Regions from separate parts of the Delftia deserti genome, predicted to be linked through region 3. Evidence: predicted binding sites of a transcription regulator. Region 3 holds the regulator's gene; each other region holds the start of a gene.

Region 1 (9,640 bases), 5.3 Mb from region 3:
CTCCGGGCTGTGCTGGCCATGGCGGGCTATGGCGCACCGGCCCGGTGCGCAGTCAGCCGGACACGAGCGCATATATCACCATGACGGCGAAAGCCCAAAACAAAAGTGTGCCGAACAGCTTGGTGGATGCGATGGCTGCGGCCAGTAGCGCCGCGCCCATTGCGAGTCCGGCGTGCTGTGTCTTGTGCCAGCAGTAGAGGCCGGTAGCAGCACCCGCGAAAAATGCGATCAACCCACGGTCTGCCCCCGGGCTTGAGGGACTTTGCTTGCAGTCGTGATCGGGTGGCAGCGTGCCGGTGGAGCTTATCGTTCGGCCGCATTTGTTACAGGTCCATTGCGTCATTGCGGGTTTCTCCCGGCCGATTGCCTTGCGTTGCTGCGCACCCAGTTCCTTGCCTCCTGAGGCGAGAGGCCTGGGGGCATGGGTGCTGCAGGAGGGGGGGCCATTCCAGGACTTGATGGCAAGGGTTGCGCTGTGCCGGTGACGGGGTGCCGGGCCATCAGGCTGCGGCGCAGCGCAAGCGCGGCCTTGTCGCTGGGCGGGCATTCCTTGATGGCCTGGTCACCGATGAAGCGCAGCACTCCCTTAGGGTCCCGCGCGAGCATGGCCGGGATGTCTTCGGGCGCCTTCGCATACCAGAAGCCATAGGTGGCATAGCTTTTGACACCGCTGGAGTTCAGTTTAGGCCCGTAGGTGCATTGCAGGGTTTGATGGCCTTTGTTCCCGGTTTCAACCATCCAGCGATACACATCGCCTTCGGCCAGACCGTGGAGATCGACGGCGGAGAGGCGTTGCCGCTGTTGCTCGAACAGCCGTGCGCCACCATCGGGTGCAGTGGCGGCCTGCACATCCCTGATGGCGGCTGCCTGCGCCTGCTGTTCCTGGCCCATGCCGAGCTGGATTTCCTGTCGGTCTCTGAGCCGCTTGTACGCCTGGTAGGTCGAATCGTTGGCCTGCAGTGCCTGTTGCAGGCGGTCGGGCTGAAGTGCCGCCATCGCCATCTGGCCGTCTCGCGCCGCTCCCAGCGAAGCCCTGATGCCTCTGACCCAGCTTTCAAAGGCCGCACGGCCATCCGATGGGATGCCGTTGTCCAAATCGCCCCCTGTCACGCGCTCCAGTCCCTTGACGATGGATATATTTCGTTCCGAAAAGCCTTCGTTGAGGTAGAGCGTGAGGAAGTAGAGATCCTTTTCCAGCAGCAGCTTGGCGAACTCCGCTTCCGCCTTGGCTCTGGTGCCTGGCGTCCGGGCTGTTTCAAGAAAGCCCTGACGTGCCTGGGCGATCCTGCGGTTGAACTCGGACTTGTTCTTCGTAGCCTGTTGCTGGGCCGCCAGTGCATTGGTCAGATCCTCGCGGATCACGTCCCCGATCGTGACCCTGCCCACCCAAGTGGTTTGCGCGTGACAGGCGTGCGCGAAAGCGATTGCGGCGGCGGCCAAAGCCACGGTTGCGCCGTGCTGCCACCGGCCGCCGGGAACCGGCTCGCGTATCGGGGTGGCAGCTCGCCAGGTGCCACCAGATTGGAAGAAGGAGTCAACCTGCATGTAGCGTCCCTCTCTTGGGTGTGCTCTCGAAACGTAGCGGCCTGCAGTAGCCTGCCTCGCACCCCTTGGGTGTGCAGGCTCTGCCGGGATTTCAGCATCCGCCACGAGGACCGGCAATCCCGCGAATGGTGTCTCCTTTTGTAAATGGTGGCCCTGGCCAGACCCTTCAACCCTGCGACAACGCAGCCACTGGGCAGGGAGTGGGTCGTGTGATGCATTGATCCTGATGGGATGAAGACACTAGGTTTTCTCGATGCGCGCAGGCAGGCCCTGGCGCACCGTGGCGCCGGACACCCAGTCCACCCACACGTTCCTGCAACCGGGCCGCGTGGGATCGGCAAAGCCCAGGTCGTTGAGGTTCACGCCATTGGCGTGCTCGGCGTTCACCGGCATGGGCTTGCCGTCGATGCTGTGGCGGCCCGCGCCCAGCTCGCGGTGGCCGTAGCCGTGCTCGATGGCCACGGTGCCCGGCATCACGCCGTCGCGCACCATGGCCACGGCCGTCACCGCGCCGCCCGGCGTGCGGATGCGCACCGTGTCGCCGTTGGCGATGCCCAGCCGTTCGGCGTCCTCCCGGTGCAGCGATACCGGGTTGTGCGGATGCACCTGGCGCAGCCGCGAGACGGCAATCGACATGGAACTCATCAGGTTGGACTTGTACGAGGTCAGCAGCAGCGGCCATTGCTGCTCGCCGAAATGCGTGCGCATGGCGCTGCCGTCGGCCAGTCGTGCCGGGTACCAGGTGGGGCAGCCGCTGTAGCGCTCGCCCGTCATGGCGTGGCGCATGCGGGCCAGCTCCTCGCTCCACACTTGCAGGGCAGGCGCGTGGGCCTTGCGGGTGTGGCCGTCCTTCCAGGCGTCCTCGATGCGGTCGAAGCGCCCGCCGCGCGTCAGCAGCATGGCCACCTGGCGCCATTCATCGTCCTTCAGGCGCTGGCGCAGCGCGGGCACCAGCCTGTCCACGCCGGTGATGGCGATGTCGTCATCGCTGGCCGCCGGCACGGGCTTGCCGCCTGCCCAGGCCACGTTGGCCAGGGCATGGATGAAGAAGTCCTCGGCCGAGCGCAGCGCATGGGGCTGGCCCTGGGCGTCCTTGATGGCGGCCTCGCCAAAGCCCGGCAGGCCCAGCCGTTCTGCCACGGCGAAGAGAAAGCTCTCCACATTCACGGGCTGGCCGCCGGCCGTGCGCGCCACGGCGGGCTGCACCACGGGCCAGCGCACGGTGGAGCTTTTGGCCACCACGTCGGCCCAGGGCGCCGAGATGCCCCAGCTCTCGTAGGTCACGGTGTCGGGCACGATGAAATCGGCCAGCGCGCTGGTCTCGTTGATGAAGGGGTCGATGGAGACGATCAGCGGCAGCTTCTTCGGGTTCTTGAGATCGTCCACCAGCGCGTTGCGAAAGCCCGCAATGCCGTAGACGGGGTTGCTCATGTGGTTGATCCAGGCCTTGGCGCGGTAGGGGTAGCCGGCCAGCGCGCTGGCCAGCATCTCGCTGGACAGGCCGCCCACGGCCGGGTACCACGGGGCCTGGGCGGCGGGGTAGTCCTTCGCGCCCTCGGGCTGGCCCTCGCGCTTGCGCTGGAATTCCGCGCTTTTCTCGTAGGGCTGGCGGTGGCGTGACAGCGCCAGGCCGCGCGGCTTGACCTTGCCGTCGAAGTTGGCGAAGTCGTAGCGCGGGCCGGGGCCGAAGGGGCCGAACGGGCCGGCATCCAGCACCAGGCCGCCCTGCACGTTGAGGTTGCCCACCAGGGTGTTGAGCATGCTGATGGCGTAGGCGGTGTAGAAGCCCGCGCCGCTCATGGTGCCGCCATGCGCATCGGCCACGGCGCGCTTGCCATGGCTGGTGAACTCGCGCGCCAGCGCCTCGATCTCGCCGCGCGCCACGCCGCACAGCGCCGCGTACTCGTCCAGCGTCTTCAGGCTGGCCTGCTCATGCAGCTTGGCCAGCGAGGAGCAGACCGACAGCTCGGGGACCTGGTCCGCGCCTTCGGCCTTCATGCCGGGCACGGCCACGCGGGTGCGCACCATCAGCTGTGCAGGCTCGGCCTGGGTGTGCGGCGCCAGGCTGCCATCGGCACGCTGCACCACGAACACATCCTGGGCCGGCTTGCCGTCTTCGGCTGGCGCGGGCAGGGCCCAGCCCAGGTCGGCGCCGCGCAGAAAGCTGCCATGGCGCGGGTGGCCGGGCTCGTTGACCAGCAGGTGCGTGGCATTGCTCCAGGACGCCTCGCCCGCCGCCTGCATGGCGGCCGGGCCGGGCTGGGCGAGAAAGCCCGTGTCATGGCGCGCCTCGTCCAGGATGACGCGGATCAGCGCCATGGCCAGGGCCAGGTCGCTGGCCGGCTTGACGGCCAGCCAGCGGTTGCCGCTGCCCGCAGCCAGGCTGGACGAGGTCGGCAGCACGGGCGAGACCACCACGTAGCGGAAACGGTTGTCCTCGCGCGAGCGGGCCTCGGCCAGCTCGCGGCCCTGGCGCTGGAAGGGGTTGCCGGACTGCGCGGGCGCCGCGCCGATGAACAGGCCGAAGCTGGCATGGCTCCAGTCGGGCTTGCCGTGCGGCATGCCGGGCAGGTCGCCCAGGGCCGCTGCCGCACCCACGCGAAAACTCTGGCCGCAGTAGGCGCCGTGGTTGCTGACGTTCACGGTGCCGAAGGACGGCCCCGCAAAGCGGCGCAGCAGCTGGGCGCGGCCTTCGTTGGAGGCGTCGGTCACCAGCAACTGGTTGGAGCGCGGACCGAACTCGGGGTTGTCGGCGTCCAGCGGCGTCCTGGGGTCCCAGATGGCGCGCAGGCCATCGACCTGGCCTTCGCCGAACAGATCGCCGCCCTCGCAGACTTCCTGCACCAGCTGCTCGAAGGAAATGCTCTGCCAGCGGCCGCTGCCGCGCGGGCCCACGCGCTTGAGCGGGGTGAGCACGCGGTGCGGCGCACTCTGGTGCTCCAGCATGGACGAGCCGCGCGCGCAGGACGTGGCGCGGCCCTCCAGGCCCAGCTCCTTGCCCAGTTTGGCGTAGACCTCGCGCACGGGTTCTTCCATGGCGGCCGGGCGCGTGGTGGCCAGCGGGTGGTAGGGGTTGCCTGCCACGCGCAGGATGCGGTTGCTGGCGGTATCGACACGCACGCGCACGCCGCACTGCGTCCAGCAGCCCAGGCAGCTTGACGGGCTGACCACCTGGCCGGGCTGGGTGGCGAGCGCGCCCGTGGCCGGGTCGATGCGGAACTCCGGCGTCAGCGAATTGCCGCGCGTGGCGCTGGCCGTGGGCGTGCCCGAGGTGCCTGCGACCAGGCCCTTGGCACCGCGCGCCAGTGTTTCACCGTAGCCGGCCGCAAAGGCGGCCAGCCCACCGGCGGTGAGGCCGCCGCGCAGCAGCAGGCGGCGGCGTGTGGCCTCGGCATCCAGGGAATCTTCGGGAGCTTGGGAGAGTTTCTTCTTGTCGGTCATGAATGGCTTTCTGTGGCGCGGCCGGCCGGTGGCGGGCCGCGCTCCGTGATGGGTGAGGGGTCGTCAGGGCGGCGGTGTCAGAGGGCGCGGGCTGCGGCCGAACGCGCGGGAAACAGCTCCAGCGCCCAGGTGGCCAGCGTCACCAGTGCAATGCACAGGCCGGCCACGCCCAGCATGCCCAGCAGGCCGTCGCCGCCCAGCGGCATGTGGTAGATGTACAGGCCCGCGCCGTACTTGGGCACGCCTTGCACGCCCATGAACAGCGCCCAGCGGAAGGCCCAGGCCGCGGCGGCCAGGCCCAGCCCCAGCGCCAGCGTGTAGCGCGGGCAGGCCATGCGCTGCCCACCCCGCACCAGGGCCCACAGCAAGGCGGCACCGGCCACGGCCGAGCCCAGCATGCTCAGGCGCCAGACCGGAAACTGCTGCCACAGCTGCAGCGCCGCCTGGAAGGAGCGGCCCTGGCCCAGCCAGCCGGCAACGGCCCAGACCGCCACCATGGCCAGCAGGCACAGCGCCAGCGCCAGGCCCAGCATGCGCAGCGCCTGCAGGGCGCCGGCATCGGGGCGGTGGCGGGCGGGCAGAAAGCGCGCCGTCACCAGCATGCAGCCCACCGTGGCCAGCCAGCCCGTGAGCGCCAGGTTCAGCGGCACCCACAGCGTGTTCCACAGCGGGCGCGAGCGCACGGCCATCAGCTCGGCGCCGGTATAGGCGGTGATGGTCAGCGCCGACACGGCCAGCAGCGGCGCCAGCCAGCGCAGCCACTGTGGCCGGCCCAGCCACCAGGCCAGCACGAAGGCCAGCGACAGCCCCACGAAGACCGGCAGCAGCAGCGCGCCCACCGACATCCACGACCACGGCGTGAAGTGCGCATAGAAATGCCAGAAGCGCGCAGGCTGGTGCAGGTCGGCCAGCAGCGACACGGGCGCGGCGATGGCGCTCACGGCCAGCACCAGCACGGCGGCCGGCAGCAGGCGCGCCATGGCGCTGGCGCGCGGCGCCCAGGCGCAGGCGGCGGCCAGCAGGGCGGCGCCCGTGGCAATGCCGGCCAGGAAGAAGTACTGCACGGCCCAGGGCAGCCAGGCCGATTCGTAGGCGGGGGTCAGGAGTTCGACGATGTGCATGGGGTGCTCCTTGCGTTCAGTGGGAAGTGACCAGCCGCACGCTGGCCTGCCCGTCCACGCCGTCGACGAAGGCGTCGGGCAATCCCAGGTAGTACACATGCGGGTCCGTGCCCATGGCGGGCTTGAGCACCTTGAGGTCGCTGGCGTGCTCGCGCATGCGCTGGCGGATCTCGCTGCCCTCGTCGTTGAGGTCGCCGATCACGCGGGCGCCGCCCACGCAGCTTTCCACGCAGGCCGGCAGCAGTCCGGCTTCCAGGCGGTGCTCGCAGAAGGTGCACTTGTCGGCGGTCTGCGTCTCGTGGTTGATGAAGCGTGCGTCATAGGGGCAGGCCTGCACGCAGTAGCCGCAGCCCACGCAGCGCTCGTTGTCCACCAGCACGATGCCGTCGCTGCGCTGGAAGGTGGCCTGCACGGGGCAGACCGGCACGCAGGGCGGGTTGTCGCAGTGGTTGCACAGGCGCGGCAGGTTGAGCATGGCCGGCGGCAGGTCCTCATTGCCCGCATGCTGCACCTCGTACTGCAGCACCGTGGTGCGGAACTGGCCCAGCGGCGGCAGGTTCTCCATGGAGCAGCTCACGGTGCAGGCCTGGCAGCCTATGCAGCGGCGCAGGTCCACCAGCATTCCGTAGCGCCTGCCGGCCTCGCCGGGGCGGCGCGGCGGCTGGAAACCCGGGTTGCCGGGCGCGGCCGCCGCCACGGGCAGGGCCACGGCCGCCATGGCGGCGGCCAGCAGGTCCTGCAGGAAGCCGCGCTTGCCTGCGGCGGGCTGCGCATGGGAGAGGGTAGGGGCGGGGATGTCCTGGGTGGAGGGCTTGCAGCTGCAGTCGTTGCAGCCGCTGCCGGCGCGGGATGTTTTTGGCATGGCCTGTCTTTCATCGTCCTGCGGCCACGGATCGTGGTCGCTCAAACTCAATAAAGCATTAAAAATATGCTTTTTATATTGAATTTAATATATGAAATTCAGGGCCTTGGCGGCTTGATGTGAGTCAAGCAATGGGCTTTCCAAGTGGCTGCCGAGTGCTTGCCGAGTGCTTGCAAAGTGCCACCGACTGCCTGCCATGGACAGGCGCCCAAGGCAGTCCATAGCGTGTGGCGCAGGGATTAAGACGGGGTTAACAGGGTGACTGCATTCCTCGGGAATGCGGGGCGCGTATCGGAAATCACCCTCTTGTTTCCGTGCGCGGCCCCGGTCTACGCTGCTTGTGTCGCCACTGCCAAGGAGTTCTCCATGAACCATGCCCTGAACAGCCTTGCTTCGGAACTGGACCTTGCCGCCGAAGCCGGCGAGCACCTGAGGCTGCAATTCACACAGGCCTGCGTGGACCGTATCTCGCACCTGCTGGAAGACCCCGAAGTCATCCGCTGCGCACAAGGCCTGCGCCGCTACCTGGACGGCCAGATCGACAGGCAGGAGCTGGACCGCCTGGCCCGCGAGGCGGCCAGCCTGGCCAACCACCACCAGGGGTCGCGCTCCCTCGACGGCTGCGGCCATGCCGCCGTGTCCGCCACCTATGCCACGGCCCATGGCCTGGCGGGCCGGGCGCTGCAGGCGGCCGACTATGCGGCCTATGCCATGGTCTATGGCGCGGGCGGCCACGGCGCCGTCACGGACCGCGAGTCCTTCGAGCCTGAATACCAATGGCAGGCGCGCTGCCTGGCCTCGCTGGCGCAGGCCGCTCAGCAGCGCACGTAGCACCAGCCCGACTGCTGCAGCAGGGCCAGTGACTCGATCCCGCCCTGCGGCAGCACGCGCATGCCGGCAGGCGCCTCGCGGCCCAGCTTCTTGAGCGTGTTCGGGCAGACCAGCGCATGGGCCAGGGCCTCTGCATCCAGATGCTGCGGCGTGCCCGGCGCGGCGTCCAGCAGCGCCTCGACGGCCGGGCCGTTGATGACGATGCGGACCTCGGCACCGGGCCGGTCCTGGCGCAGGTTGGCCAGATTGCTGCGTGCACGGGCCAGGGCGCCGGGTGTGGGCGCATGCAGCACGATGCGCAGCGGCGGCGCATCCGGCCGGGTTGGGAACAGGTCGCTCCAGTCGTTGGAGGTGGTGGAAGCGGCGGGAGAACGGCTTGTGCTCATGGTCGCCCTCGTCATTTCCTGCCACGCGGCCCCATGACCTCTTCGAGCAGGCCCGGCGGCAGGCCGGTGCGTCCCTGTACCACTCCCTTGTCATCCTTCCAGACCAGGGCCGGCGTGGCACGCAGTCCCCAGGTGGACATCAGCGAGGCATGGTTGGCCAGCACCTGCCGCGTGGCCTGCGGCACTGGAGCCAGTGGCGTGGCGCCCGCGCCTTCTGCGCTGGCGCGGCCGGCCTTGGCATAGGCGCGTGCGTGCTCGGCCAGGGCCAGTTCTGGCTGGCGCGCGGTCAGGATGGCGGCGGCCTTGCCCTCGCTGCTGGGCTTGAGGATGCCGACCAGAATGTGGCGCAACTGCACCTGGCCGCTCTCCACCCAGGGCCGGGCATCGTTCCACAGCTGGTTGCAATAGGGGCAGTTGGGGTCGGTGAACACATAGACCGTGCGCGGCGCGTCGGCGCGGCCATCCGGTATGGACTGGGCGCGCTGCACATCGCTCCACAGATGCTCGCCCATGGGCTTTTGCACGGCGGCCTGCAGGGCCTGGGCGTTCACGTCGCGGCCCTGGGCGTCGATCACCGTGCCCAGCACCCAGTGCTTGCCGTCCGGCATGCGGTAGATGGGCACGGGCTGGCGGTCGCGGTAGGCGGCCCAGGCCTTGAGTCCGCCCACGGCCGGCAGCGGTCCCACCAGGGTCAGGCCCTGCTGGGCCAGGAAATCCTCCGATGGCAGCTCGGATGCCGCAGCCGGCAGGGCCAAGGCTGCCGACAGGGCCAGGGCTCCTGCCAGTGCAGGCAGGGGGAACAGGGGGGAAGCGCTCATGAACAGTCCTTCAGATGCTGGGCCAGGCTGGCGCGCGACAGCTCGCCCATGCGCGTGCCGCACAGCCGGCCGTCGGCGCCATAGAAATAGGTGGAAGGCAGGCCCCGCTGGCGCCAGTGCCGGCCGGCCTGCTGCTGCGGGTCGAACAGCACCTGGGCCAGTGGCAGCGGGGCTGCAGCCTGCTCGCGCCGCAGGTAGCCCATCACGGCCTCGGCCGTCTCGCCCTGGTTGATCCAGATGAAGCGCACATCGGGCCGCTGCTGCTGGGCCTGGGCCAGCACCGGCATCTCGCGCCGGCAGGGCGGGCACCAGGTGGCCCAGAGGTTGATCACCATGGGCTTGCCATCGGCCTGTTGCAACTGCTGCAGCGAGACCGGCTGCGCCTGCCCGTTGACCAGGGTGAAGGCCGGCAAGGCCGGTGCATCTGCGGAGGGCAGCGCCTGCAGCAAGCTGCCCAGCACCAGCAGGGCCGCCCCCGCGCCCAGCGCCAGCCCTGTGGCGCGGCGCAACACCGGGGAGCGGCGGCTGCGCCACAGCATGTACAGCAGCGCGGCCAGCAGGCCGGCCCACAGGTTCCAGCCGCCGTCACGGATGTCGACGACACGGCCTGCGAAGGCCGGCATTCCGCTCCAATCC
Region 2 (9,640 bases), 5.5 Mb from region 3:
TAGCTCTCCTTCAAAGTGTTGCTCCTCGGTATCCATTGGGCGCCGGGTTGGGGAAGGCCGGTCGTCAGCGGGCGCGCCATGGCGCAGCAGAAGCCAGCGCCATCGAGGGTGCGTGTTCAACTTACAGCCTGGCCGTCTCACCGTTGTGACTTCCGCGTGACCGTGTTGGGAACGCGCCGCAGTGATTTGACAGTGCAATTTGCGCAGTCCTAGAATTTGCCCTTTCCATCCTGCGACCGTTGCGAGCCTGACATGAACCTGTGACGCCTTCGGACCCTTGTCCGCCCGATCCCCTTAAGCCCGTTCACGGCCCACGGCGGACGCCCGCGTCACCATCTGCATGCCCGTTGACTGCTCCGCGTTTTTTGAACGCAACCTCGCGTCGCCGTGCGGCCTCTTTTTGAAAGAGTGCCCATGACAGAACCCATCGACATCCTTGCCCACAACTGCGCCGCCTGGAATCTGCAGGCAGCGAAAGACTGCGACTGGTCGCGTCCGGTCGACAGCGCTGAAATAGCCCGGGCCCGTGCCGGAAGCTGGCAGGCGCGGCTCACGCCCGGCCCCTTGCCGGCGGGCTGGCTGGATGATGCGCGCGGCCTGCGCATCCTCTGCCTTGCCGGCGGCGGCGGCCAGCAGGGACCCATTCTTGCGGCGGCGGGTGCCCAGGTCACCGTGTTCGACGCCTCTGCCGGCCAGCTTGCACAGGACCGACATGTAGCGCAGCGCGAAGGCCTTGCGCTGACCTGCGTGCAGGGCGACATGCGCGATCTGGGCGCTTTTGCAGATGCCAGCTTCGATGTGATTTTTCACCCCATCTCCAACCTCTACGTGCCTGATGTGCGGCCCGTATGGCGTGAATGCGCGCGGGTGCTCGCAAAGGGTGGGCGCCTTCTGTCCAGCTTCTGGAATCCGGTGGTCTTCGTGGAGGATCGCGATCCCGCATTGCGCAAGCAAGGGCTTGTGCGGCCTGCGTGGCGCCTGCCGTATTCCGATGTGGTGGATTTGCCGCCCGCAGCGATCGATGCCAAGCGGGAGCGCAATGAGGCGCTGGTGTTCGGTCATACGCTGGCCGATCAGATCGGCGGCCAGCTGGATGCGGGGCTGGTGCTGACGGGCTTTCATGAAGACTGGCAGCCTCATGCCCGTTTTGTGATCGAGAAGTTCGTTCCGACCTTCATCGCGACACGTTCGGTGAAGGTCTGAAGGTGCTGCGGTCTGGCCTTGCCGCCCTCAGGACGCCCTCAGGTGCGCAAGGCCGGCGTCCAGGTCTGTTGCTGGGCGGGTTCGGTCACGGGCTGCGCCGGCTTCGGTCGGGGAGCCGGGCCTTTGGCCTGGGACGATGGCTGGGCCTGCCGCACTTGCTCTGCGCCGGATTTGGCCAGCAGCATCATCACGGCCATGCAGATCAGCGTCACCATGAGCACCACGCAGATGGGGCCCAGATCCACGGAGGCGATGTCCAGCCCCTTCAGCGACTGCCAGCGTTCTGAGCGTACTTCCAGTGGTTCTTCGGGATCGGTCATGGCACCTCCACTGCGTTGAGTGTGGGCACATGCTAGGCGTAAGTGAGCATGCAAACAATATGGGGACTTCGCCAGGATGTGAGGGTATACAGCAGCACCGGCTCGGTTGGCTTCACGCTTGAAGGGCTCTTTCCGGTGTTGCCGTGTGACTGCTACCTGACCCACATCAACTGTACCGCCACGGCCAGGGCGATGGCCAGCAGCGCCAGCAGCACGAGCATTGCCATGACGGTGAACGCCTTGCGGCGCTTTGCCTTGCGGGTGTTGCGCAGACAGGGCGGGGCGGCAGGGGGCTGCGTGGCATCCAGGGCCGCAATTCTTGCCAGCCAGTCTTCGGCCGTGGGCATGGTGGAAGTGGGCGTGGGCGTGGGCGTGGGCGTGGGCGTTGCGGGCGGTGGCACGGGCTTGCCACGTTTCATGGCTCCAGCTCCTGCCACATTTCCTCGAGCACCTGGATGGCCCCCTGGATCATGGCCTGTCTGTGCTCCAGCGCAGCTTTCTGGGCCTGCAGCCTGTCCAACTGCTCGGCGACCAGCACCTCGTCGGCCCGCAGCTTCTTCAGTCGCTCCTGCATGGCCTCGATTTCAGGGGCGCTCATCTGCCAATCCTCCAGCACACGAAGGGGCGGCGCGCGGCCGGCTCCCCTTTCACAATTCACACGAATGCCAGGAATTATCTGTGCGCCTTAGTGATTGGCTATGAATGAATTGACATAGATTGTCATCGGCCGACGCAGAAGGCCGAAGACTGTGCAGTTGTTCAAAGCAGCCAGGTCCTGTTGGGCCGGTTGCCGTCGATTTCCACAAGTCCTGCGTCCTGCAGTATGGGCAGGATGTAGGTGATCACCACGGCTGCGTTGTCGTTGGCCTGTTTGGCCGCAAAGCCCAGAAAGCCGGGCCGGTGCTGGCTGGAGGCCACGATGCAGGGCCGCTCGGCGCCGTGATGCTCCTGGGCCAGATGGCGCAGCACGGCGCCGAAGGCTTCCCGCCTTATGCGCACCGTGTTGCCCTTGTGCGTTCTGACTTCCAGGCCGCTGTCGCTGCGGCGGATGACAGTGAAGGACGCGGTGCGTCCCTTGTCGGGCGTCTTCAGGGGCTTGTCCTGGGCGATGCCGTCCCAGAAGGCATTGAAATCGTTGTTGGAGAGCAAGCGCACGAAAAAGAGGTCCATTGCCTGGAGGTTTTCTTGGAACTGGAGTCTCCCTGGCTTCGACTGGCCGAAGATGAGCAAATCTGAGCAGTGCCGCTCAATGTGCGAGAAATTTGAGGAAGATCCGGCCTTGCCGCGTTCTGACCTCGGTCCCTTCGATAAAGCCCATCAGTCTGGCCGGACCGTCCATGGAGTACAGCGCCGGTCCATCGATGCGGTAGATGGGCCTGGTCCCGCACCGGACGAATTCATCGCCTTCGACACGCCCGATTTCGTTTCCGTGCCCATCAAGCACAGTCCACGAGCCTCCTGCAATCATGGCCTCACCCGGCAGTTGCCGGTTCCCAAGTGAAACCACCAATCTAAGGAACGCGAGGTGTCTGAATCTGAGCGAATCTGAGCAGTCGTGTAAAGCTGGGCCGCCGACGCCTTGGGCAGGGTCCTGTGGAAATTCGTGTGCGCCAGGCCCAACCCGCATCGCACCGGCCAAAAGAAGCTGGCTGCGATCTAGGGGCACTGCATGCGTGGGCGATTGAGCGGTTCGCAGCCAAGTAGAATTGTTTCATATCAAAGACATGCTGCTCTGAAAGTTGCAGCGACCAGGCCCGCTTGCGGGCCTTGTGCATGAGGTGCGCCTCCCGCTGCCTGTATCTGGGTGCATGTCCTGATTCTCTGTAGGCCCGGCCTGCGATCCAATCTCGCGCATGGGGCTGAGCCTTCTCGTCAAATTGCTCTCATTTATGAAGATCTGCTGTCGCCAACCGGATGCGCCTGCGGCATTGCCTTTCGGCTTGCCCGTGGGCCATGCCGTGTGGTGCATGCCGCGCTGCGGAGGGCGGGCGTGAGCGAACAGGCGCTGTACGATCTGGCCCCCGTTCTGGAGCTGATGCTGCTGGGCCTGTTGCTGGCGCTGGGTCCCCTGGCCTGGGTGTGGCTGCGCAATCGCAGCGGCGGCTCGCTCAAGCGGCTGCAGGCGCTGTCGGTGCTCACGCTGTTCCTGACCTTCGATCTGGTGCTGTTCGGCGCCTTCACCCGCCTGACCGATTCCGGCCTGGGCTGCCCCGATTGGCCGGGCTGCTATGGCAGCGCCAGCCCCATGGGTGCCCGCGCGCAGATTGCCGAGGCCCAGGCCGCCATGCCCACCGGGCCGGTGACGCATGGCAAGGCATGGATAGAGATGGTCCACCGCTATCTGGCAACCACCGTGGGCGTGCTCATCATCGCCATGACCATCATGGCCTGGCGGCGCGCGCGGCGCCTGGGCAGGGCGGGTGGCGCAGGGGCCGAGCGTACAGGGGCGGAGGGCACAGGCGGTGCCCTGAGTCCGTGGTGGCCCACGCTGGCGCTGTTCTGGGTCTGCCTGCAGGGCGCCTTTGGCGCCTGGACCGTGACCATGAAGCTTTTCCCGGCCATCGTGACCCTGCACCTGCTGGGCGGCACGGGGCTGCTGGCCTTGCTGTGCGTGCCCGCCGTGGGCTTGAGCCGTGCTGCGCGCCAGCAAAGGGCGACCGTGATTGCACCCGCGCTGCGCGCGGGGCTGTGGCTGGGCCTTGCGCTGCTGGTGCTGCAGGTGGCGCTGGGCGGCTGGGTCAGCACCAACTATGCGGTGCTGGCCTGCAGCAGTTTCCCGACCTGCCAGGGCAGCTGGTGGCCAGCCATGGATTTTTCGCAGGCGCTGCAGATCTGGCGGCCGCTGGGCCTGCTGCAGGACGGCAGCAACATCAGCTTTGCGGGCCTCACGGCCATCCACTATCTGCACCGCCTGGCGGCCTATGTGGTGGTGGCTGCGCTGGCCGGGCTGTGGTGGCGTTTGGGTGAAGTGCCCGCACTGGCGTCGCAGCGCCGCGTGCTGGGTGCGTTTTTGGTGCTGCAGGTGCTGACAGGCCTGTCGAACGTGGTGCTCGATTGGCCGCTGGTGGCCGCGGTGCTGCATACGGGCGGCGCAGCTGCGCTGGTGACCGTGATTGTTTGGTGCCTGGCGGCCAGCCGCCCGGGCGCACTGCGGGACGGTCTGCCCGTTGCCCGTGGAGAGATTGCATGAGTAAACAAGCTTCCCTGAGTGTCGAGCCCTCGCGCTGGACACAGTTCTATGCCCTGACCAAGCCGCGTGTGGTGCAGCTGATCGTGTTCTGCGCACTGATCGGCATGGTGCTGGCCGTACCCGGCTGGCCCAATGCCGACCAGTGGCTGCACATGGCGCTGGCCTGCCTGGGCATCTGGCTGGTGGCGGGCGCGGCGGCCGCCTTCAACTGCCTGGTGGAGCGCCACATCGATGCGCGCATGAAGCGCACCTCCTGGCGGCCCACGGCGCGGGGCGAGTTGAGCAGCCAGCAGGCGCTGGCCTTCTCGGCCATCCTGTGCACGCTGGGCGCACTGGTGCTGCTGCTGTGCACCAACCCGCTGACCATGTGGCTGACGCTGGCCACCTTCGTGGGCTATGCCGTGATCTACACGGTGATCCTCAAGCCCGCCACGCCGCAGAACATCGTGATCGGCGGCGCCTCCGGTGCCATGCCGCCCGTACTGGGCTGGGCCGCGATGACGGGCCAGGTCGGTCCCGAGGCGCTGATCCTGTTCCTCATCATCTTCCTGTGGACGCCGCCCCATTTCTGGGCGCTGGCGCTGTACCGCGTGGAAGATTACCGCCAGTCCGGCCTGCCCATGCTGCCCGTGACGCATGGCAGCGAGTACACGCGGCTGCAGATCCTGCTGTACACGGTGATCCTGTTTGCGGCCTGCATGCTGCCCTTCATGTACGGCATGAGTTCCTGGCTGTACCTGGTGGTGGCCGTGGTGCTGAGCGTGGGCTTCTGCGGCTATGCCTTTGCGCTGTGGCGCAATTACTCGGACCAGCTGTCGCGCAAGACCTTCCGCTTCTCTCTGATCCACCTGAGCGTGCTGTTCCTGGCGCTGCTGATCGATCACTACCTCTGGCTGGGCTGATGGGGCTGATGGCCTGAGGGCCATGGCCGCGCAATGACAAACCGGGCCCTTGAGGCCCGGTTTGCCTTGGTGCCTGCCGCCTTACTTGATCTGCCGCTTTTCCAGCTTGCGCGCCAGCGTGCGCCGGTGCATGCCCAGGCGGCGGGCGGCTTCGGAGATGTTGAAATCGCTCTCGGCCAGGGTTTCGTGGATGTGTTCCCACTCCAGCGTCTTGATGGAGGTGGGGTTGCGTGACAGCTCCACGTCGGTGCGGCCTTCGAGGCGGCCGAAGGCGGCCTCGATATCGTCGGTGTTGGAGGGCTTGGCCAGGTAGTGGCATGCGCCGAGCTTGACGGCCTCCACGGCGGTGGCAATGCTGGCATAGCCGGTGAGCACGACGATCACGGCCTCGGGGCTGTGCTGGTGCAGCATCTGCACGCAGCTCAGGCCCGACGCGTTGCCCGCCAGCTTGAGGTCCATGACGGCGTACTGCGGCGTGTGCGTCTGCAGCAGCTCGCGCACTTCCTCGGCACTGGCGGCCTGCAGCACGCGGTAGCCGCGCCGCTCGAACGAGCGCGTCAGCGTGCGCGCAAAGGTCGCATCGTCTTCAACCAGCAGCAGGAGGCGGGAGCTGTCCATGGGCGATTCGGGTTCCTGTGGGCGCCGCTTCAGGCGCCGGGTTCAATGGCAATCGATGACAGGGGCAGGCGGATCTCCACCTCACTGCCCCGCGGCGGGGTGTTCCTCACCTGAACGCGTCCGCCCAGCGAGCGCGCCACGTTGAGCACCAGGAACAGGCCCAGCCCCCGGCCCGGGCGCTCCGTCTTGGTGGAGATATGGCGCTGGCCCAGCTGTTCCAGCACGGCGGGAGCAAAGCCCGGTCCCTTGTCGCGCACGGTGATGCACAGCATGCCGGTGCGCACGGCCAGGTGCAGCGCCACATGGCGGGGGGAGGCTTCGGCCGCATTGTCGAGCACATTGCAAACCATTTGCTGCAACGCGGTATCGGAAAGAATGGGGAAGTCCTCGTCGGCCTGGACGTAGTCGAAACGCTCCACGGCGTGGCGTGACTGCCAGTGCGCGACCACGCCGTCCATGAAGGCGCGCAGCGTGGTGGCCTGGGGCGCATCGGCGCGGGTCTCGCCGGCCGACATGAGCACGCTGGAGACGATGGACTTGCAGCGCAGCAGCTGCTGCTGCATTTCCTGCAGGTCGGCCAGCAGGTCGGGGTCTTGCGTGATGGCCGGCATGCGCTGCCAGTCGCCCAGGATGACGGACATGGTGGACAGTGGCGTGCCCAGCTCATGCGCCGCGCCCGTGGCCAGCAGGCCCATGCGCACGATGTGCTCCTCTTCGCTGGCACGCTGGCGCATGTTGGCCAGCCGTGCGTCACGCCGGCGCAGGTTGGAGACGATGCGGCGCAGGAAAACCACCAGCAGCACCGTGGTCAGCCCGAAGCTGATCAGGATGCCGCTCACGTACAGGCCGGGCAGCCCGTCAGGGCCTGCAGCGCCAATGGGCAGGGGCCAGTGCACGATGGCCAGCACCAGGGTGCACAGCGAGGTGCTGGCAACGATGATCCAGGCGTGCACGGGCCTGAGCAGCACGGCGCCCAGAATGCCCTGCAGCAAAAACAGATAGATGAAGGGATTGCTGGCGCCGCCGCTCAGATACAGCTGTATGGCCAGGGCGAGCACGTCGGCCAGCAGGGCCAGGAACAGGTTGCGTGCCGAGATCTGGCGGCGGTGGCTGCGGTACCAGTAGATGTAGCCGAGATTGGTGAAGACGCTGGCCAGCAGCACCAGGGCCATGGCCGGCAGCGGCAGGGTGATGCCGAAGCCGTAGTGCACCAGGGAGATGGTGATCACCTGCCCGACCACGGCAAACCAGCGCAGCTGTATCAGCAGCTGCATGTTCTGGCGTTCGGTGGTGCGCTCGACGCGGAACAGGGACTCTGAAGGCGAATTCACGCGGGCGATTGTGCGCTACCGGGCGGTGGCCGTGGTGCGGCAGGGTCTTGCAGAAGACTGGCGGAAAAAGGGCCACCGATGTCATCGGTGGCCCTGTTGCCTGCAGCGACAGCTTTGCGGCCTTACGGCTTTACGGCTTGCTGCTTGCCTGCCGGTCATTGCGCCTGACCAGCCAGGCCGCACCGACCACCATCAGCGCCAGCCCGTACCAGGTCAGCGCATAGACCAGGTGGCTGTTGGGGAAGCGGATCACGGTCATGCCCGGGCGCGGCCAGGTGCCGTCTGCCACGGGCTGTCCCGGCAGGCCTGCGTCGATGAAGTAGGGGGCTGCATGGTCCAGGCCCTGGGCCTGCGCAATGGCCGCCACATCGCGCGAGAACCAGCGCTGCTGCGCGGGATCGTTCTCGCGCAGGAAGCCGCCGCGCGGCTCGCTGATGCGCAGCAAGCCGGCCACCGTCACCTGGTCCTGGGGCGCCTGTGCGGGCTCATCCTGCCAGCGCGCGCGCTGCGCTGTGGGAATGAAGCCCCGGTTCACCAGCACCTGGTTGCCGTCGTCCATCTGCAGCGGCGTCAGCACCCAGAAGCCGGCGCCCAATTCGGTCACGGCCTGGGTCAGCACGGTCTTGCCGGCCAGCCAGTGGCCGCTGGCCTGCACGGCGCGGTACTCGTGCTCGGCGGCCGTGATCTGCGGCCATTCGGCGGGCGGGGGCAGGGCGGCAGGCGCGGCGTGCACGCGCTGGTCCACGCGCTCTATCAAGTCCAGCTTCCAGGCACGGCGCTGGACCTGCCAGCTGCCCAGGAAGATGAAGCCCAAAAACAAGGCGATGCCCACCGAGATGAGCATCGCCTGAGCGAGTGGGCCACGCCGGCGCGATGCGCCGGCGTGGCTGGAGGGCCCGGAGTTTCCGGATGCGGTCAAGGCGTGACCGAGGCCGGAGCCGTCTGCGCGGCAGGGTCGGCCGGCATGGTGTGCTGGGGCATCATGTTGGTGTTCATGTGGAACATGACCCACAGGGTGCCCGCAATGCCGATGGCCACGAAGACCACGGTGAAGATGGTGGACAGCAGGGTCCAGCCGCCTTCGATCTTGCCGTTCATGTGCAGGAAGAAGACCATGTGGACCAGGATCTGCACCACGGCGAAGCCGCCGAGCACCATCACGGCCGTTGCACGGTCCGAGATGACATTGCTCATCACCAGCCAGAACGGGATGGCCGTCAGGATGATCGAGAGCACGAAGCCCCACATATAGCCCGAGAACGTGCTGTGCGGGCCTGCGTCGTGGTGGTGATCGTCATGGCCGTGATGGTCGTGGTGACCGTGGCCATGGCCGGCGTGGATGTCGTGTGCAGCCATTTACAGCACCCCCATCAGGTAAACAAAAGTGAAGACGCCGATCCAGACCACGTCCAAGAAGTGCCAGAACATCGACAGGCACATCAGGCGGCGGTTGTTCTCGTGCGTCAGGCCGTGCTTGTTGATCTGGATCATCAGCGTGACCAGCCAGATCAGGCCGAAGCTCACGTGCAGGCCGTGGGTGCCCACCAGCGTGAAGAACGAGGACAGGAAGGCGCTGCGCTGCGGGCCCGCGCCCTCGTGCAGCAAGTGGGAGAACTCATAGAGTTCCAGGCCCAGGAAGCACAGGCCGAACAGGCCGGTGATGGCCAGCCACAGCTGGGTGCCGCCCAGCTTGCCCTGCTGCTTTTGCAGCATGGCGAAGCCGAAGGTGATGGACGACAGCAGCAGGAAGGCCGTGTTCATCGCCACCAGGGGCAGGTCGAACAGCTGGGCGCCCGTGGGGCCCGCAGCGTAGTTGCGGCCCAGCACGCCATAGGTGGCGAACAGCGCTGCAAAGATCAGGCAGTCGCTCATCAGGTAGAGCCAGAAGCCCAGAGCGGTGCCGTTTTCGGGATGGGGCTCCTCGGCGAGGTGGTACTCGCGCGGGGCCAGGGCGGCAGCGCCGCCTGCGGTGTAACGGGTATCAGACATGACGTGCCAGCTGTTGTGTGCGCAGTTCTTCCGTGGCCGCGACTTCTGCGGCGGGGATGTAGTAGTCGCGCTTGTAGTTGAACGTGT
Region 3 (9,640 bases):
GCGCCTGCTGGTTCGCCACGAGGAACTGCAACGCACGAATGCGCTACTCGCCGAACAGGTGGCGGCCCTGACCCAGGAGCGTGATTCGCTGCGCTCGCGGCTCAACGCCGCCCGGGCCCGCGTCGATGCCCTGATCGAGCGCCTGCCCTCCAACCAGGGGGCTTGACCCCTTCGCAACCGCCGACGCCCCGAACGCCCATGAAGCAGATCGAAGTGCAAATCCTGCAGCAAAGCTATGTGCTGACCTGCCCCGATGGCCAGGAAGAGCGTCTGCTCGAGGCCGTGCGCCGTGTGGACACGGCCATGACCCGCATCCGCGACAGCGGCAAGGTCCGCTCCCGCGAGCGCGTGGCCGTGCTGTCCGCGCTGAACATGGCCTTCGACGTGCTGGACCGCGAAGCCCAGGAAAGCGCCATGGCCACGGCCCAGGCCGAAATGCAATCCCTGCATGACGAGGCCGCTTCCCAGCAGGACGCCCCCTCCCAGCCACCCGAGCCCAGCCCCGAGGAGCTGGCCGAGCGCGCACGCCAGGAGGCGCTTGCCGAGCAACTGGTGCTGCGCCTGGACCAGGCCCTGGAGAGCGATGCACGGCTGCTCTGAGACGCCGCGCCCCGCCCATGCAACGGCCTCTTCGGAGGCCGTTTTTCATGGCATCGCCCATGTCAATGGAAAGCCCATGCCGTTCAAAGAACTTGATTGCGGGCCTGTCCAATCGCCGTAGAATGGAGGCGTCTGCAAACCCGCCGGGCTTTATAGTTCCTTGGACCAATGCTCTATGAGCCCGGGCTTGGTACATTGCCATTCGAGCGTGATCGTCTCGCGTCAGATGAACCCAACGTCTGGCTGCCCTTGCCCCCCTGAACCCCGGTTCAGGATGACGGCCCGGTGGTCTTTGCAGACACCTGATCCCAACCCGGCGCACCTCCACGGTGCGCCGGGTTTTTTGTTGCCCGCCCCTCCTCTACCGATCTTCTGCCGCATGCCTGACCTGCTGTTTCTCGAACTGGCCCTGCTGGGCCTGTGCTCCGGTTTCCTGGCCGGCCTGCTGGGAGTGGGCGGCGGCATGGTTCTTGTACCGTTTCTGACCTACTTTCTCGACAAGCGCGGGGTCGGCCCGGACCTGTCCGTGAAGATGGCGATCGCCACGGCCATGGCCACCATCGTGTTCACCTCGATCTCCAGCCTGCGCGCCCACCACGGTCGCGGCGCCGTGCGCTGGGACATCGTGCGCAGCCTGGCGCCGGGCATCATCACGGGCGGCCTGCTCGCCAGCCTGGGGGTTTTCGCGCTGCTGCGCGGCAAGTACCTGGCACTGTTCTTTGGCGTGTTCATCGGCTACATGGCGCTTCGCATGCTGCGCAGCAACAGCCAGCCCACGGCCACGCGCGCCCTGCCGGGGCCGCTGGGGCTGTACGGTGCGGGCACGGGCCTGGGCTTCATCTCGGGGCTGGTGGGTGCAGGCGGGGCCTTCATCAGCGTGCCCTTCATGATGCGCTGCTCGGTGCCCATGCACATGGCCGTGGGCACCAGCGCGGCGCTGGGGTTTCCGATTGCCGTGGTGAATGCGGCGGGCCTGATCTTCACCGGCGCGGGTGACGCGGGGCGCCCCGAATATTCGCTGGGCTACCTGTGGCTGCCGGCCCTGCTGGCCCTGGCCTGCTGCAGCGTGCTGACGGCACCGCTAGGGGCACGGGCAGCGCACCGGCTGCCCGTGGGCCAGCTCAAGCGCATCTTTGCCACGCTGCTGTTCGGCCTGGCGGCCTACATGCTCTGGAAGGGCTTGAGCGCAGGCAGCTGAACGCTCGCGGCCTGGGCCATTCTCTGCCGGTAGGCGATGGCGCCAATGCCGGCGCGCTGGGCCTGCAGGCATTCGCCGAATTGCTCGCGCGGCAGGCCCGGGGCACACAGAAAGCCCTGGAAGTAGTGGCCCTGCATGCGATGGATGGCCGTGAGCTGCTCGGGCGTTTCCACGCCCTCGGCCACGATCTCCACGCCCAGCGCCAGCCCCAGGCTGATGATGGCGCCCACGATGGCCTGGTCGCCCTCGTCGCTGGGCAGGCCACGCACGAAGCTCTGGTCGATCTTGATCTTGGAGATGGGCAGCTTCTTCAGGTAGGCCAGGTTGGAGTAGCCCGTGCCGAAGTCGTCAATGACCATGCCCACGCCCAGGTCGGCGATCTGGCACACGCGCAGCGCCATGTCCTGGGCGTCCTGCAGCAAGATGCTTTCCGTCAGTTCCAGCTCCAGCAGCTGGGGCGCCAGGCCGTAGCTGCGCAGCAGCTCGGTCACCCGCTCGACAAAGCCCGACTGGCGGAACTCCAGCGCCGACACGTTGACCGAGACCTTGATGGGCATGCCCTGCTGCTGCCAGCGCGCAGCCTCCTGCACGGCCTGCTCCATGACCCAGGCGCCCAGCGTGACGATGTAGCCCGACTCCTCGGCCAGCGGGATGAAGACACCCGGCGAGACCACGCCGAATTCGGGATCCGTCCAGCGCAGCAGCGCCTCGGCCGCGACGATGCGGTCGCTGTCAATGTGCACCTGGGGCTGGAAGTAGACCGCCATGCGGCCATGCTCCAGCGCCTGGCGCATGGCGTGCTCCAGCTTCATGCGCGACAGCAGGCCGGCGCTCATCTGCGGCTGGTAGAAACTGAAATGGCCCCGGCCCCGTTCCTTGACGCGGTACATGGCGGTGTCGGCCTGGCGGATCAGCTCATCCAGCGTGAGGCCATCGGCCGGGTACTGGGCCACGCCGATGCTGCACTGCACGGAGAAACCCAGGCCGTCGAGCAGGAAGGGGCGCTCCATCTCCTGCAGGATGCGCCTGGCCACCGACGCGGCCAGCTCGGCGTTGCAGCCTTGCAGGTAGAGCACGAACTCGTCGCCACCCAGGCGGCACAGGATGTCCACGGGCCGCATGCAGTCGCTCAGGCGCTGCGCAACCAGCTTGAGCACGCGGTCGCCGAACTGGTGGCCCAGCGAGTCGTTGATGATCTTGAAGCGGTCCAGGTCGATGAACAGGATGCTGAACACCGTGCCGCCTGCGCGCGCGGCCTCGATGGCTGCATCCACGCGCTCCGTGAGGTTCAGCCGGTTGGGCAGGCCGGTGAGCGCGTCGCTGTAGGCCAGTTGTTCAATGCGCTGCTGGGCCACGCGCTGCTGCGTGAGGTCGCGCATGAAGCCGATGCTCTGCACCACGTCGCCCTGCGCATTGCGCAGCGGCACCCAGGACAGGCGCACGGCGCAGCGCGCGCCGCCGGCCTGGCGCAGCCACAGGTCGCCCTCCCAGAAACCGCCCTGGTGCCACTGGATGCGGGCCAGGTCGCCCAGGGTGTCGGCCTGGCCTTCGGCAGCTTCGAACAGCGATTCCACCGTGCGACCCTGCACGGGCATGCCGCCCAGCAAGCGTTCGCAGGCCGGATTGGTGCGTGCCACGTCCATGTGGCCATCGGCGATGAAGATGCCGTCCAGGCTGGACTCGAAGACCCGCGCAGCCAGCTCCAGGCCCGCCTGGGTCTGGGCCTCGGCCGTGATGTCGCGGAAGGAAAAGATCCGCCCCATGGGCAGGCCCCGGCGCAGTTGGGGCACGGCGCGGCGCTCCAGGATGCGGCCGTCGCGCAGGTCCAACACATCGGACGCTTCCATCAGGGGCTGGGCCGACAGCAGTTTCAACTGCTGCGCGTAGGATTGGGCATCGCGCACCTGGCCGGTCAGGTGATCGAGGATGGCCGCGTCGTTGCGGCGCACCAGCAGTGCCTCGGGAATGCCCCAGAGCGTGGCAAAGCGGTGGTTGAAGGCGCGGATGCGGCCATCGGGATCGCAGACCAGGATGGCGTCGGCCGCGGACTCCAGCGTGGCGCGCAGCTCGCCCAGCAGGCTTTCGAACTCGGCCTCGTGCAATGCCTGCTCGCGCCGGTCCAGCATGCTGACCAGCAGCACCTCGCCGTCGAGCGCGCGCACGCGCATCTCCACGGGCGCCAGCTGGCCATCGGCGCGGCGCACCTCTGCAATGAACTGGGCTCCGGCCTGCCAGTTGAAGGGATCGCTCCAGAAAGCCTGCTGCTGCGGTGTGGCGGCCAGCACCTGCACGGGCAGGCCCGGGGCCGCATCGGCCTCATAGCCGGTGACGGATTCGCTGGCGGCGTTGGCGCGCAGCACTTTCAGGGTGCGCGCATCGATCAGCCACAGGGCCTCCTGCAGTGCATCGAGCAGACGGGGCCAGGCGCGGTTCAGCGCTTGCTTGTTCAAGACGCCACCTTCGGTGGATCCAACTCCACCGCCCGTTCAAAGTAATAGCAGACACGCCGGCGCGGCGACAGGTAGTCCAGCGCATCGCGCGGCAGCTGCGCCGGCGCCACGCCCCGGCGTATGCCCAGCTCGGGAAACAGCTCCAGCGCCAGCACGGGCGCCTGCGCGGCCGGCACGCCGGCATCGTGGACCATCACCGAGGGCTTGAGCGGGCGTGATGCATTCACGGACATGACCATGGCATGGCGCCCGTCGGTCAGCTCCACCACCGAGCCCGGCGGGAACACGCCCATCATGCGGATGAAGCCATTGAGCACGGGCGCGGCGAACTTGTCGCGCAGCCGGCTGAACAGCAGGGACAGGGCCTCATGCGGCGTATGCGGCGTCTGTGCATCGCCGGGATTGCACAGGCGGTCGTAGGTGTTGACCAGGGCCAGGATCTGGCCCGTGAGCTCCATGTCTTCGGCCACCAGGCTCAACGGGAACCCCGTGCCATCGGCCCATTCATGGTGCTGGGCGATGGCCGTGGTGACCTGGGCCGACAGGCCCATGCGCATGGCAATGGCCACGGATTCGCCCACATGGCGCTCGTAGCGCTCGCGCAGGACGTCGGGCACGGAAGGCTCCAGGGCCAGGCCATGCATGCCGTCGACACCGGCCACGGGCTTGCCCGCGTCATGCAGCAGCGCCGCCAGGCCCAGGTCGCGCAGCAACGATGCCTCCAGGCCCAGGGCCCGGCCCAGCAGCAGGCTGAGCACGGTCACGTTGACGGCATGCACGCTCTGGCTGCTGCCCACGCCATCGGACAGCAGGTGAATGGCCACGTCCTGCGGGCCCGCCAGTTCGGCCAGGCAGCCATCGACCAGGGCCTCGGTGGGCATGCGAGCCTGCTCGGGCGCGCTGGCAATGGTGGTCTCTATGGCCACATAGCCGCGCTCCACTTTCTGAAAGCGCGCATTGCAGTCCTCCAGCCGGCCGCGCCAGTCGGGCACGGACAGCAGCAGCGGTGCTGCGGGCGAAAGTTCGGTGGGCGCAGGCTCGGGGGCCTCCACGACGGGTGGCAGCTCCTGCGGCGGCGGGTTGCGCACCTCGGCGGGCCAGGTGTCGCTTTTGTGCGGAACACAGCGCACCACTTCCAGGCCCAGGGATTTCAGGGTCTGGATCTGTGCGCTGGAGGTGATCTTGAAGCTGCTGACCGGAAAGGGATGGTTCAGCCACCCAACATCGAGCTGGACAAACATGCCCGGACGGAGGTCTCGGATATCGATGAGGACGGAATGGTTCACGCGCGGCAACGGCCCCGAGGCTGAAGGAATCGGCAATATGTAAGCCGATGATTCGGGCATTATCTCCAGTTCTGAGAGCCTCGCAGCCAATACGCGGCCCCAGGGCCCAAGTCCGGCCCCAGTTGTTGCTCAACGGCACCAGAGGCTGGGCTTGTAGATCAGGTCCATCCACAGCGCCCACACGGCCACGCCCACCAGCATCAGGCCGGCCAGGCGCGTGCCCCATTCGGCGCGCAGGCCGTTCAGGCGCCGCCGGCCCAGCCGCCACAACCAGGGGCCGGCCACCAGCCACAGGCCGCTGCCCGCACCAAAGGCCGCCATGGCCAGCGCGCCCTGCAACGGGCCGCCGCTGAGCGCGGCGACCAGCACGGCCGAATACAGCAGTCCGCAAGGCATGAGCGCCCAGGCATAGCCTGCCGCCAGCGTGCCGCCCGGCGCCGACACCCAGGGCTGCACGCGCCGCCAGGCGGCGCGGCCGGCAGACTCCAGCCAGGCGGGCTGGCGGGCCTGCACCATCATGGCCAGGCCCCAGGCCATCACGGCGACATGGGTCAGTGTCCAGAACGGCTGCAGCGCCGTGGTCTGGCTGGTGAGCCAGGACAGGCTCTCCATGGCCATGGCCGAGGCAGCGCCCAGGCTGGCATAGCCGGCCAGACGTCCGCCATGGAACAGCGCCGTGCGCAGCCACAGCCGGCCTTGCAATCCATGCACGGCCACCACCTGGGAGCCGCCGCCCCGCCCCGCCCCGCCCGTGACCACGCCGCAGGGCGCCGCGCACATGGCAAGGCAATGGGGCCCGCCGACGAGCCCCATGATCAAAGCGGTCCAGAGCAGCGACAACAGCATGGGGCCTAGATGATCCTCGAAAACCGCGCCCGGTTCTTGTCCGCCTGCAGATATCGGTCAAACAGCATGGCCACGCCACGCACGAAGTACCAGCCCATGGGAGTGACCTGGAAGCCCTCGTCGCTGATCTGCACCAGGCCCTTGGCCTGCAGGTCCTCCAGGGCCGCCATCTCGGGCGCGAAGTACTCGCGAAAGCCCAGCAGCCAGGCCTGCTCCATGGGTTCGAACAGCACGGCGCCCTGGCACATGATGGCCATGATGACGGCGCGGCGCACCAGGTCGTCGCGCGACAGCGCCAGGCCCCGCACCACGGGCAGGTGGCTGGCGTCGATGGCGTCGTAGTACTCCTCCAGCGTCTTGGCGTTCTGGCTGTAGCTGGCGCCCACCTTGCCGATGGCCGAGACGCCCAGCGCGATCAGGTCGCAGTCGGGCTGGGTGCTGTAGCCCTGGAAGTTGCGGTGCAGCCGGCCCTGGCGCTTGGCCACGGCCAGCGAGTCCTCGGGCAGGGCGAAGTGGTCCATGCCCACGTAGACATAGCCACCGTCCATGAACGCGGCGATGGAACGCGACAGCATGGCCAGCTTGTCGGCCCCCTGCGGCAGATCCTCGGCCGCAATGCGCCGCTGCGGCTTGAAGCGCTCAGGCAGGTGGGCATAGGCATAGAGCGCGATGCGGTCGGGCCGCAGCGCGTTGACCTGGGCCAGCGTGCGCTCGAAGGATTCGGGCGTCTGCTTGGGCAGGCCGTAGATCAGGTCCACGTTGATGGAGGCAAAGCCCAGCTGCCGCGCGGCCGCCACCAGCTCGAACACCTGCTCTGCCGGCTGCACGCGGTGCACCGCGATCTGCACCTGCTCGTCAAAGTCCTGCACGCCGAAGCTCAGGCGGTTGAAGCCCAGCTCCTTGAGCACGGCCAGGCGCTCGACGCTGACGGTGCGCGGATCGACCTCGATGGAGTATTCGCCGCCCGGCTCCAGCTTGAAATGCTCGCGCAACAGGCCCATCAGCGTACGCAGCTCGTCGTCGGAGAAGAAGGTGGGCGTGCCGCCGCCCAGGTGCAGCTGGCTGACGGTCTGGCCCTTGCCGCAATGGGCCGTGTGCAAGGCCATCTCGCGCGCCAGGTAGTCCAGGTAGACGGCGGCGCGATCGTGGTGGCGCGTCACGATCTTGTTGCAGGCGCAGTAGTAGCACAGCGACTCGCAAAAGGGCACGTGCACATACAGCGACAAAGGCATGGCACGCGCTGCGGTACTCGATTTGCGTTGTTGCAGCGCCAGGATATAGTCCTCTGCACCAAAGGCCTCGACAAAGCGGTCGGCGGTAGGGAACGAGGTGTATCGGGGCCCCGGTACGTCAAAGCGACGCAGCAGCTCTGGGGTGACAGCGGTCATGGGTTTTTCCTCTAATACCTTGACTGTGCCGCAGCACATCGGTCATGTCCTTGACTCATATCAAGAGTTGTTTGAGGCACTGCTGCGACAATTTGATCCAACTCATCGCAATCCACGAGGTCACCGCCGGCACGCTGTGTGCCGCTGATGTTTATCACTCCATGAACCTTCAGACCATCAAAGCCTCCTGCTCCAACTGCAACCTGCGCGAACTGTGCATGCCCATGGGCCTGGATGCCGAGCAGATGCAGCGCATCGACGACATCGTGGCCACGCGCCGCAAGGTCAAGCGCGGAGGCCTGCTGTTTCGCAACGGCGAGGCCTTCACCTCGCTGTACGCCATCCGCACCGGCTTCTTCAAGACCTGCGTGGCCACCGAGGACGGACGCGACCAGGTCACGGGCTTTCAGATGGCCGGCGAGATCATCGGCCTGGACGGCATCGTCAACGACCACCACACCTGCGATGCCGTCGCGCTGGAAGACGCCGAAGTCTGCGTCATGCCCTTCGACAAGCTGGAAGACCTGTCGCGCGAGGTCACGGCCCTGCAAAACCATGTGCACAAGGTCATGAGCCGCGAGATCGTGCGCGAGCACGGCGTGATGCTGCTGCTGGGCAGCATGCGCGCCGAAGAGCGCCTGGCCGCCTTCGTGCTCAACCTGGTGCAGCGCCTGCATGCGCGGGGCTTTTCCAAGTCCGAACTGGTGCTGCGCATGACGCGCGAGGAAATCGGCAGCTACCTGGGCCTGAAGCTGGAGACGGTGAGCCGCACGTTCTCCAAGTTCGCGGACGACAACATCATCGAGGTGCGCCAGCGCCATCTGCGCATCCTGGACACGGAGGCGCTCAAGCGCATCGTCAATAGCCAGCAGTGCCAGTAAGGCTGCAGGGGCTGCAGGCATTCATCCGCCAATGAACAAGGCCCGCGACAGCGGGCCTTGTTCATTGCGGCCGGCGTTCTCTCAGTCCCGCCCCAGCCCCTGCATGGCCAGGTCCGGTTCGGGCTCGGAGACCACGCCGTCATTGAGATCGCGGGCCGAGCGGCCCAGCATGGTGGTCATCAGGCTGGAGAGCATGGTCACGCCCCAGAAGGCGAAGAAGGCCAGCGTGTAGATGCCCTGGCGCGACCAGCCCAGATCGCCGAGCCAATGCAGCTGCAGCGGATCAACAAAGGCAAAAACCAGCATCTCCATCACGGCGGCGGCCAGAAAGGCAGGCCAGGCAATCCACATCCAGCGTTGGGCCAACATCAGCGATCTCCTTGTGCTGTAGAGGGGGTCGCCTTCATTGTGCGCCGCGCCAACGCCTGGCGCCAAGCCCCGAAGCGCCCTGCGCGCCTGTAGGAAACCCTCACCCGTCGCACATGCCGGAGATGCGATCCGCCATGCAAAAAGGCCGCGACTGCGGCCTCGTGAGGGGGCTTGGCGCGGTCAGCGGTCCGTGGGATGGTCGTGCGCTGGCGTGGCCGCATGGTTGCGACCGGTGACGGCGGGCGCCATGCTCTTGGGCACTTCGCGCACGCCATCGGCACGCTCGTTGATCGTGATGCCGTTGCGGTAGTAGTCGGGGTCGATCACGGGATCGGCGCCATTGATGGCGATGATGGCCGTGATCACGGCGGCCACCACCACGGCGGCCGGGCCTGCCACCACCAGCCAGACATGGCCGAACTTCCACCAGGGCTTGCCGGCGTCGGGATGCGAAGCGGCCTGGGCGGGTGCGGGAACTGCGGGACTGGAAGACATGGGAAACCTCTTTCTTTCAGGCGGCAGGCGCGGACCGTGCCGCGCCTGCCAGGAACATCACCGGGGAACGAGGAACACGGCCTTTTCGGACGTGCGGCCCGCACCCGCTTGCAGGGCATCGATATCG

What was found. Region 3 encodes FNR, which switches genes on or off when oxygen is low (the NO sensors DNR and NnrR bind a similar motif). Its sites were predicted from a motif close to TTGATNNNNATCAA; they were not measured.
Region 1: a site for FNR is predicted at 7,084-7,097, ahead of dsrO (sulfate reduction electron transfer complex DsrMKJOP subunit DsrO). Genes of this name have one in related genera too.
Region 2: a site for FNR is predicted at 3,230-3,243, ahead of ACFPFG_RS32255 (COX15/CtaA family protein). Genes of this name have one in related genera too.

The regions. Positions count from the first base shown of each region.
Region 1 is NZ_JBHSIH010000001.1:6,702,334-6,711,973, forward strand. Features, by position in the region: gene ACFPFG_RS31560 (hypothetical protein) at 53-343, opposite strand; gene ACFPFG_RS31565 (hypothetical protein) at 340-1,545, opposite strand; gene ACFPFG_RS31570 (tetrathionate reductase subunit A) at 1,786-4,986, opposite strand; gene nrfD (NrfD/PsrC family molybdoenzyme membrane anchor subunit) at 5,064-6,107, opposite strand; gene dsrO (sulfate reduction electron transfer complex DsrMKJOP subunit DsrO) at 6,124-6,969, opposite strand; gene ACFPFG_RS31585 (hypothetical protein) at 7,336-7,800, shown strand; gene ACFPFG_RS31590 (DsrE family protein) at 7,785-8,186, opposite strand; gene dsbG (thiol:disulfide interchange protein DsbG) at 8,198-9,004, opposite strand; gene ACFPFG_RS31600 (TlpA family protein disulfide reductase) at 9,001-9,640, opposite strand, start outside.
Region 2 is NZ_JBHSIH010000001.1:6,848,118-6,857,757, forward strand. Features, by position in the region: gene ACFPFG_RS32230 (class I SAM-dependent methyltransferase) at 415-1,203, shown strand; gene ACFPFG_RS32235 (hypothetical protein) at 1,242-1,523, opposite strand; gene ACFPFG_RS32240 (hypothetical protein) at 1,676-1,942, opposite strand; gene ACFPFG_RS32245 (hypothetical protein) at 1,939-2,121, opposite strand; gene ACFPFG_RS32250 (hypothetical protein) at 2,283-2,693, opposite strand; gene ACFPFG_RS32255 (COX15/CtaA family protein) at 3,514-4,713, shown strand; gene cyoE (heme o synthase) at 4,710-5,615, shown strand; gene ACFPFG_RS32265 (response regulator transcription factor) at 5,697-6,233, opposite strand; gene ACFPFG_RS32270 (ATP-binding protein) at 6,263-7,564, opposite strand; gene ACFPFG_RS32275 (SURF1 family protein) at 7,695-8,408, opposite strand; gene cyoD (cytochrome o ubiquinol oxidase subunit IV) at 8,480-8,920, opposite strand; gene cyoC (cytochrome o ubiquinol oxidase subunit III) at 8,921-9,553, opposite strand; gene cyoB (cytochrome o ubiquinol oxidase subunit I) at 9,546-9,640, opposite strand, start outside.
Region 3 is NZ_JBHSIH010000001.1:1,369,411-1,379,050, forward strand. Features, by position in the region: gene ACFPFG_RS06520 (hypothetical protein) at 1-166, shown strand, start outside; gene ACFPFG_RS06525 (cell division protein ZapA) at 199-600, shown strand; gene ACFPFG_RS06530 (sulfite exporter TauE/SafE family protein) at 980-1,798, shown strand; gene ACFPFG_RS06535 (bifunctional diguanylate cyclase/phosphodiesterase) at 1,762-4,248, opposite strand; gene ACFPFG_RS06540 (HD-GYP domain-containing protein) at 4,245-5,594, opposite strand; gene ACFPFG_RS06545 (sulfite exporter TauE/SafE family protein) at 5,664-6,380, opposite strand; gene hemN (oxygen-independent coproporphyrinogen III oxidase) at 6,386-7,768, opposite strand; gene fnr (fumarate/nitrate reduction transcriptional regulator Fnr) at 7,930-8,649, shown strand; gene ACFPFG_RS06560 (hypothetical protein) at 8,731-9,018, opposite strand; gene ACFPFG_RS06565 (FixH family protein) at 9,199-9,513, opposite strand; gene ccoG (cytochrome c oxidase accessory protein CcoG) at 9,571-9,640, opposite strand, start outside.